Regions from separate parts of the Dactylosporangium sp. NPDC005555 genome, predicted to be linked through region 2. Evidence: riboswitches for the same ligand, from Rfam matches in the RefSeq annotation. Region 2 holds a riboswitch; each other region holds the start of a gene.
The links. Region 2 has a riboswitch for cyclic di-AMP ahead of ABZS58_RS22280 (NlpC/P60 family protein). Riboswitches for the same ligand answer to the same signal wherever they lie in the genome.
Positions count from the first base shown of each region.

Region 1: another riboswitch for cyclic di-AMP. It lies ahead of ABZS58_RS11765 (NlpC/P60 family protein); the one in region 2 lies ahead of ABZS58_RS22280 (NlpC/P60 family protein).
Region 3: another riboswitch for cyclic di-AMP. It lies ahead of ABZS58_RS02680 (NlpC/P60 family protein); the one in region 2 lies ahead of ABZS58_RS22280 (NlpC/P60 family protein).
Region 4: another riboswitch for cyclic di-AMP. It lies ahead of ABZS58_RS04365 (C39 family peptidase); the one in region 2 lies ahead of ABZS58_RS22280 (NlpC/P60 family protein).

Region 1 is NZ_JBEXDG010000008.1:103,516-105,706, reverse strand. Features, by position in the region: gene ABZS58_RS11770 (helix-turn-helix domain-containing protein) at 1-591, shown strand, start outside; cyclic di-AMP (ydaO/yuaA leader) riboswitch at 967-1,112, shown strand; gene ABZS58_RS11765 (NlpC/P60 family protein) at 1,120-2,106, shown strand.
Region 2 is NZ_JBEXDG010000019.1:23,597-25,787, reverse strand. Features, by position in the region: gene ABZS58_RS22280 (NlpC/P60 family protein) at 1-927, opposite strand, end outside; cyclic di-AMP (ydaO/yuaA leader) riboswitch at 936-1,084, opposite strand; gene ABZS58_RS22275 (ABC transporter ATP-binding protein) at 1,375-2,148, shown strand; gene ABZS58_RS22270 (ABC transporter ATP-binding protein) at 2,166-2,191, shown strand, end outside.
Region 3 is NZ_JBEXDG010000002.1:7,154-9,344, forward strand. Features, by position in the region: gene dcd (dCTP deaminase) at 1-217, shown strand, start outside; gene ABZS58_RS02680 (NlpC/P60 family protein) at 252-1,223, opposite strand; cyclic di-AMP (ydaO/yuaA leader) riboswitch at 1,232-1,374, opposite strand; gene ABZS58_RS02685 (LamG-like jellyroll fold domain-containing protein) at 1,482-2,159, opposite strand.
Region 4 is NZ_JBEXDG010000003.1:16,134-18,324, reverse strand. Features, by position in the region: gene ABZS58_RS04370 (hypothetical protein) at 1-408, opposite strand, end outside; cyclic di-AMP (ydaO/yuaA leader) riboswitch at 698-840, shown strand; gene ABZS58_RS04365 (C39 family peptidase) at 997-1,839, shown strand; gene ABZS58_RS04360 (transglycosylase domain-containing protein) at 1,850-2,191, opposite strand, start outside.

The DNA.
Region 1 (2,191 bases), on a different contig from region 2:
TGGTCGCTGATCGTCGTGCGGGAGCTGATCCTCGGCCCGAAACGCTTCGCCGACCTGCAGGAGTCCGTCCGCGGCATCACCCCGGCGGTGCTCACCGACCGGCTGCGGTCCCTGCGGCAGGCCGGGATCGTCGACCACGTCGTCCTGACGGACCTCGCCCGCACCCCCGCGTATGTCGCCACCGAGTGGGGCCGCGGGCTGGAGCAGGTCCTGGGGTCGCTCGGCCGCTGGTATTCCGCCGGCCCCGACCCGGGCACCAAGGGCGGCATGACCCCCGACGCGGTCGTCGTCGCCATGCGGACCATGGCGCCGCCGGTCCGGGCGACGGTCCCGCCGGTCGTGCTTCACCTGCACGACCGGCGCGACGCACGCCGGGCGGGCCCGCCGGTGCACAGCTTCCACACGGTCACCGACGGCGGCGCCGTACACGTGCGGACGGGCACGATCGCGAACCCCGCGGCGACCGTCACCGCGGACTCGACCACGTGGTGCGGGATCCTCTTCGAGGGCGTGGACCTGGACGCCGCGGACATCGACGGCGACCGCGCCGCCGTCGCCTCGATCGTGGCGCTCTACACCCCGCCGGTGTGACCACCGGCGGCGAGGATGGACCCGTGACCGTCGTCCTGTCCGTCCTGTACGTCACGCTGCTCATCACCGCCGTGACAGGGTGACGCCCGGCGACGCACCTGGTGGGTGCCGTCGGCGAACGTCACGTCGAGGAGCAGGATCGCCTGCCTCGGGCGGTTCCAGCGGAACCCGTACGGGCCAGAACCAGTACGGCATTTGCAAATGTGTCGAATTGCGAGGGGTCGTCCGCAGGGCCGCCTTGGGTCTGCGTTAAGTCCGCCTTAGATCGAGCCCCTTTGCTCTTCCGCGCCGTTACGTTTGTGCTGGCTGTCGGACGTCGTCGCCCCGCCGGGGCGGCCCGGGCAGCCGCCGCCGAGTCGTCGGCCGCGCCTGCTGTCCGGGCGTTCGCCGATGAGCCGGGGAACCATCCGGGGTTTGTCCCATGGGGTGAATCCGCGCCCGCCACACCGGGGCGCGGTAGGGCGCGCCTTCTTCTCGCCCGAATCCGTCAGCTAACCCGGTAGGCGGTCCGCGAAGAAGGACTGTCCCGTGTTCAACGGACGCACGACCATGCGCACCGCGGTCGTCGCGCTTGCGGTGGCGGCGCTCATCGCCCCCGCCAGTGCCGCACGCGCGGACCCGACCCCGGAAGAGCTCCAGGCCCAGATCGACAAGGGCAACAACGAGGTCGAGCTCGTCGTCGAGCAGTACAACAAGGTCAACGGCGACCTCGATGCCACCCAGGCGGCCATCGCCAAGCTGCAGGCCGACCTGGTGCCGCTGCAGGCCGACCTCGACGCCGCCCAGCACGACGCCGCCGCGTTCGCCGTCAACGCCTACAAGACCGGCGGCAACCTCGGCACCCTGTCGCTCATGCTCGGCGCGACCTCGACGGACGCCTTCACCGGCCGCGTCGGCACGCTGCAGGAGATCTCCCGCAGCCAGCAGCGCGACCTGGCCGCGTACAGCACGGCCAAGGGCACCTTCGACGCCGAGCAGCGCCGCCTCAACGACACCCTCGCCGCGCAAAGCCAGCAGAAGACCGAGCTGGCCACCCGCCGCAAGAAGATCGAGGGCGACATCAAGCGTCTCGACACCCTGCAGGCCAAGGCCGAGGCAGCCGCGGCAGCCGCCGCGAAACCCAAGACCACGGCCCCGGCGACGAACCCGGGCAAGCCCCCGGCCGTCTCCGGCAACGCGGGCAAGGCCGTCAACTACGCCTGGGCCCAGCTCGGCAAGAAGTACGTCTGGGGCGCCGCCGGCCCGAACACCTTCGACTGCTCCGGCCTGACCATGATGGCCTGGAAAGCCGCCGGGGTGTCCCTGCCGCACAACGCCGCCCAGCAATGGGGCAAGGTCCGCCACATCTCCCGCAGCCAGCTGGTCCCCGGCGACCTCGTCTTCTACAACGGCCTCGGCCACGTGGGCATCTACATCGGCAACAACCAGATCATCCACGCCCCCAACAGCCGCACCGTCGTGAAGGTTGCCCCGATCGACATCGACAGCCTCTACGGCTACGGCCGCCCGGGCTGACCCTCGATCGGCACAGACGGCGCCCCACCTCTCCCCCGTTGAGGTGGGGCGCCCGCCGTTCCGCCGCCCCGCAGCTCGACGCTGT
Region 2 (2,191 bases):
CGGCGCGTGGATCATCTCCCCGCCGCCGATGTAGAGCCCAACGTGGGTGATTTTGTCGGTGGAGGAGCCGAAGAAGACCAGGTCACCCGGAGCGGCGTCGGCCTGCGAGACACGGGCGGTGCCCTTGTACTGGTCCTGGGCGATCCGGGGGATGCCCGTGCCGGCGGCCTTCCACGACGCCAACGTGAGACCGGAGCAGTCGTAGCTGCCCGGACCGGCGGCGCCCCACTTGTAGGGCTTGCCGATCTGGTTCCACGCGAAGGTGACGGCCTTGCCGGCGACGCCCGACACCGCGGGCGGCGGACCGGCCGGCTTGGTCGCCGCAGCGGTCTTGGTGCTGCCGGCCGCGGAGGCCCGGCGCTTGAGGTCCTCGAGCTTCTTGACGTCGCCCTCGATCTTCTTCTTCTGGACCTCGAGGTCGGCCTTCTTCGCGTTCTCCGCGGCGATCGTGTCGTCGATCTTCTTCTGCTCGTCGGCCAGTTGTGCCTTGGCGACCTTCAGAGCGCCGATCTCCGACTGCTGGTGCTTGTTGATCTGCTGCAGGGTGGAGAGCTGGTCGATCAGCGAGTCGGAGGACTGCGACCCGAGGATGACCGACAGCGTGGCGAAGTTGCCCGAGGTCTTGAACGCGGCGACCGCGAGCACGTCGACGTTGGCGGTGGCGGCGGCCGCGCTGGCCTCGAACGGCTGCAGCTTCTTCTGCAGCTCGGCGTTGGCCGCCTGGGCGTTGGCGAGCTCTTCGTTGACCTTGTTGTAGGCCTCGACCGTCGCCTCGAACTCGTCGCCCACCTTGTCGAGCTGGGCTTCGATCTCGGCGAGCGTGGGGTCGGCCTTGGCGACACTCGCGGGCGCCACGATGACCAGCGACACGGCCCCGATGATCAGGGTGCGCAGCAGGGATCGTCTGGCGCGGTGTCCGACGGACAAGGGATGACCCTTCTTCACCGACCGCCTACCGGGTTAGCTGACGGGTTCGGGCGGGAAGAGAGTGCGCCCTACCGCGGCTTCGCGGATTCACCCCAAGGAACCTGGGTCCCCGGCTCGCACAGCGCCGTGACGGCGCTCGATTCGGCGGCGCTTGCCGGCGCCGCCCGGGCTGGGCGACGGACTGCCGGGCAGGCCGGGACCTAACTTAACGTGATCACCAGCGAAGCGAAACCCGTGCGAGTCGTTCAATATCTATTGTACTGAAAGTCCGTATCACCACGAGTTGTCGCTCCACATCGGACGGTGATGCACCACTGAAGACGGTGTTGACGGACACACAATTGGGGCTTGATTCTGCTCTGGAACCCGGTTAAATACACGTAACTTTATTCACCGTCGATGCACATAGTTCGCCCACTCCGAACACCCCCGGAGGAGCGTCACCGGATGTTGCGTGTCCAGAACCTCGAGGTCGTCTACGACGACGTGATGCTGGTCCTGCGGGGCGTCAGCCTGCAGGTCCCACCAGGACGCATCGTCGCGCTGCTCGGCGCGAACGGTGCGGGCAAGACCACGCTGCTGCGGGCCCTGTCAGGCCTGCTCGGCGTCCACGACGGCGCCATCACCAAGGGCGCCATCACGCTCGACGAGAAGCCCGTCCACAGGCTGCGGCCGGCCGCCGTGGTCCGCCGCGGCGTCTCGCAGGTGATGGAAGGGCGCAGGACCTTCGCCGAGCTCACCGTCGAGGAGAACCTGCGGCTCGGCGCCCACACCCGCCCGAAGGGCCGGGCCGAGGCCATGGACCGCATGTACGACCTCTTCCCCGTCCTCGCGCAGCGCCGCGGCAGCATCGCCGGATACCTCTCCGGCGGCGAGCAGCAGATGCTGGCGATGGGGCGGGCGCTCATGTCGGACCCGACGTACCTGCTGCTCGACGAACCCAGCCTCGGCCTCGCGCCGCGCCTGGTGGAGCAGGTCCGCGACCTGATCGTGCAGATCAACCGGGCCGGCACCGGCGTGCTGCTGGTCGAGCAGAACGCGACCATGGCGCTGTCCATCGCCGAGCACGGATACGTGCTGGAGACCGGCAAGGTCGTGCTCGACAAGCCCGCCGCCGAACTGCTCGCCGACGACGACATCCGCGAGTTCTACCTGGGACGGGCCGAACGGTCCTTCCGCGACGTGAAGCACTACAAGCGCCGTAAACGCTGGCTGTCGTAGCAACAAAAGGAGTCGCCGTGCTGCGTTTCGAAGACGTCCGGCT
Region 3 (2,191 bases), on a different contig from region 2:
CTCCGGGCACGTGACGCTCGAGCTGTCCAATGTGGCCAACCTGCCGATCATGCTCTGGCCGGGGATGAAAATCGGGCAGCTGTGCATCTTCCGGCTGTCGAGCCCGTCAGAGCATCCCTACGGGTCCGCGGTCTACGGCAGCAGGTACCAGGGCCAGCGCGGCCCGACGGCGAGCCGCTCCTATCAGAACTGGCGCACCTGGCCCACAACGACGTAAGGGGGCCGAAGCCCCCCTTGGTCGAAACCGGAAACTAGCCCACTCTGCCGTATCCCGCGATCGGCGCACTGTCGATCTTCTTCATGCGGACCACGTCGCCGCTGGTCGGGGCGTGGACCATCCAGCCGCCGCCGACATACAGGCCGACGTGGTGCAGGTCGCTGTAGAAGAAGACCAGGTCGCCGGCCTTCAGGTCGGCGCGGGTGACGCGCTTCGTGTCTGAGTACTGCCACTTCGTGTAGTGGCGCAGCGTGTGGCCGGCCTGCTTCCACGCGTACAGCGTGAGGCCCGAGCAGTCGAACGTGCTGGGACCCTCGGCCGCCCACACGTACTTCTTGCCGATCTGCTGGCAGGCGACCTGCGCGGCCTTCGCGGCGTCGCCGCCGGAGTATTCGACCGGGCAGGCGACGGGGCGCAGCTCGCCGGTCGCGCCGCCGGACCCATACGCCTTGGTGCGCATGTCGTTGAGCTGCTTGATCTCGGCGTTGATGGTGGTCTCTTTGGCCGCCATCTCGGCCTCGGCGGCCTTCTGCGTGGCGATCAGGTCGTCGAGCGGCTTCTTCTGGTCGTCGAGGACCTTCTTGCTGTCCATGACGTCCTTGATGCCGGCGGCCTCGTCCTTGGCCAGCATGTTGAGCATGACCAGCTGCTCGGCGAAGGTGTCCGGCGAGCCGGTCGTCATCAGCGCGTTGAAGCTGGAGACGCGGCCGGTCTTGTACTGCAGGACCGAGAACGCGCTGACCCGCAGCAGGGCGGAGTCGACCTGCGCCTGGAGCGGGTCGATCTGGTTCTTGAGTGCCGTCTGCTTCGCCAGGTTGGCCTTCAGCTCGCCCTTGAGCTGGTTGTGCTGCTCGATGATGGGCTCGACTTCATTCCACTTCTTGTCGATCTGCGCTTCGAGCTCGGCCGGGGTCGGGTCCGCCTTGGCGGCTCCGGTGATCCCGATGGCGAGCGACAGGCCGCCGAGTGTAGCGACGAGGAGCCGAACCAGACGGTTGGGCCGCATCGAGGAGATACTCCTTCTTCCAGCCGCCTACCGGGTTAGCTGACGGGTTCGGACGGGAAGGTCGTCCTACCGCGACGTGTCGCGGATTCACCCCAAATGGCGCAGGTGGGTCCCCGGTTCAAAGAAAAATTCGACTCGGCGGTGCCGTCTGGCGCGCCCGTGCTGGGCGCGGACATCCATCCGACCGGAATTCACGTTATGGCGACCGCTCCGAACGGGCAAGTCGATCCTCGATTGTTGTCCGAATTGGGCGAAAAGTCAGGCCACTCCGGCGACAAACACGTCATCAATTGCACCGATGAACTGGTCGTTGTTCGCACTGGTGCCCTTGCCACCAATACAGAGGGGATCCGGGTTCACTATGGACAGTGACGAAGGGATCGGCGATCTTCCCTTGATCCGACCGTCGACAGCCACTGTGAGCAGGGCGTCACTGCGCGAACACTCGATCTGGTGCCACCGTCCGTCGGCCACGGTCAGCGACGCGAGGGCTACATAAATGGTAGGTCCAGAAGTGCCGACAATCACACAACTGGGACGCCCCGCGGCACCGTCCACCTGCAACTTGAACTGACTGCCACCGACCGAGAACCCTTTTTGCAGCACATTGGCGCCCTTGGAAGTCTCATCCGGCGCTACGAGCACACTGGCGCCATAGGTGAACGCGCCCTGTCCCGGATTGAGGAATTCCGCGGGGCCGCTCTGCAGGATGGCACGTGCACAACTCTCCGCACCGTAATGCTCACACGGCTGCGGAAATCGCACCGCGAGTCCGCCGTTGTGCGGCACCGTCGACAGGTCCCCGCCGGCCTTGCGGACCCGCAGCGGCAGCCGGCCCGCACCGTCCAGGACTGGACCGATGATGCCGCTGTCGAAGGAGTACCGGATGCCGGTCGCCCGATGCGCGGCGGCCGCCGCCGAGGACGGCTGGACCACCGCGGTCGGTGCGGCGGAGACCGAGGCACGAC
Region 4 (2,191 bases), on a different contig from region 2:
CGGTGCCGCCGGCGATGCCGGTTGCGCGGCGGACGGTGCCGGGGCGGCCTTCGTCGGTGCCGGAGTGGCCTTCGCCGCCGGCGGCGGGACGGTGCCCGCACCGTCGGCGGGTTTCCGGGCGCGGCTGCGTGAGGCGGGCCCGTCGGCCGCCGAACGTCCGGCGTCGACGGCGAGCGCCGCACTGTTCACCGGCACGGGGCCGGGTCCGGCCGACGACGACAGCGTCGGGGACAGGCCGATCGCCGTGACCGCGGCGGTGATCACGGCGTACCGGCGGATCTCGGGCGGCACGGGTGCGCGCAGCCGGAAGCGGGCCGCGTGCCTCCCGCGGCGGGAGCGGCGCAGGTGGCGTGGACCGCGCACGTGCGCACCGCTGAACTGCTGGTCATCGTCGGCGCCCGGGAGCATCCGGCGAGCCTAGGGTGACTCCGGATCCGGGGTCGTGCCAGGCGTGCGAAGCAGCCGACCGGACACTGGGCGTGCCGCACCGAGCCGGGGCGCGGCCGGCGAGGTGCACCGGGGCACGCCGCATCCGACCGGCGGGCGGCCCGTGCGCCCGCGGTCTGCACCCGGGCCGTTCGCCACGGCGTCGTCACGCCCGGTAGCCGCGGAGCGTGGCGGATCCGGTGCCTTCCCGCCGCCCCGGTAGGGTCCCTCGCATCCGCCCGGCCCACCGTCACCCACCTCGGATGACACCGCGGCGGATCCGCTGAGTCGCGTCCACGCGAGCCGGGGAACCAAGCACCACCGGGGTGAATCCGCGGGGCCTGAGCCTCGAGGTAGGGCGATCTTCCCGCCCGAACCCGTCAGCTAACCCGGTAGGCGGCACCGGAAGGAGCACTCCGTGCAGCCACTGACCCGGCATCACCCGTGTCGCGGCACCTCGACCCGCGGCCCGGCCCGGTAGCCACCGGCCCTCACCGCACCGGCCTGCGCCCGGATCACGTCCGGCACCGGCAACAGCAGCCGTCATCCAGCATGTCTGTCGAGGTACCCGTGAGTTACCTGTACAAACCCAGGCACCACCAGAACCCGGTCCCGTCGCGCTCCCGCGTGCTGCCGATCGCGGCCGCCGCGGCGGTCCTCGCGGTGACCGTGGCCGTCGGCGTGGCCGTGCACGCCTCGGCCCCCGCACCGGCGGCCGACACGCAGTCGCTGACCTCCGCGGATCCGTCGCGATCCGGCGTCGCCCAGACCGCGCGTGACCGGCAGCGCACGCAGGCGGCGCCCGACGCCGCGGGCACCCCGTCGAAGACCCGCGCCGGTGCGGCGCCGTCTGCGGCACCGTCCAAGCCCGCCCCGCCCGCCGCCACCACACCGGCCGCCCCGGCGGCGAAGGAACTCGCGTACCGGTTCGCCTGGCAGGAGAACTTCTACTTCTGCGGCCCGGCGGCGACCCGGATCGCACTGACCGCGCGAGAGATGTACCCGTCCCAGTCCGAGGTCGCCCAGAGCCTGCGCACGACCGTCAACGGCACCGACTCCGCCGACGACACCACGCGGTCGCTCAACGCGTACACGAAGACCTCCTTCTACAAGTCGCACTACATCACCGGTCAGTCGGCCACCCAGGCGGAGATCGACCAGATGCAGGCGGACGTCGTCAACGCGATCACCAACGGCTACGCCGTGGTCGCCAACATCGCCGGCTCCACCGTGGACGACAAGGGGGGTTCGCACTCGTACCCGGGCGGCCACTACCTCACGGTGGTGGGGTACAGCAACGGCGGCACGACGGTGAAGATCGCCGACCCCGCGGACGCCCTGGGCGTCGGGTACTACACGCTGACGACGGCCAAGCTCGCGCACTGGGTCGCCCTGCGCGGATACTCCGCCTGACGCGGCGCGGTCAGCGGCCCAGCGCCCGCACCCGGCTGGGTGGCCGGAACGCCTGGGCCGGCTGACCGCGCAGCGCGGCCGCGATGCTCTGCGCGACGGCGGCGTTGACCGAGCCGGCGACGCCGCTGCCCACGTGGTCGTTCGGGTTGTCCGCGTTCACCGCGATGCCGGCCGCCGCGATCTGCGGGGTGAAGCCGACGAACGTCTCGGTCGAGTTGTACTCGGAGCTGCCGGTCTTGCCCGCGACCGGGCGGCCGCCCAGGATGCCGGACACGTTCTCCGCCGTGCCGCCGTCACACTTGCCGTACGCCGACGACCGGCTGACCGGGCACCGTGCCGCGTCGGTCGCGGC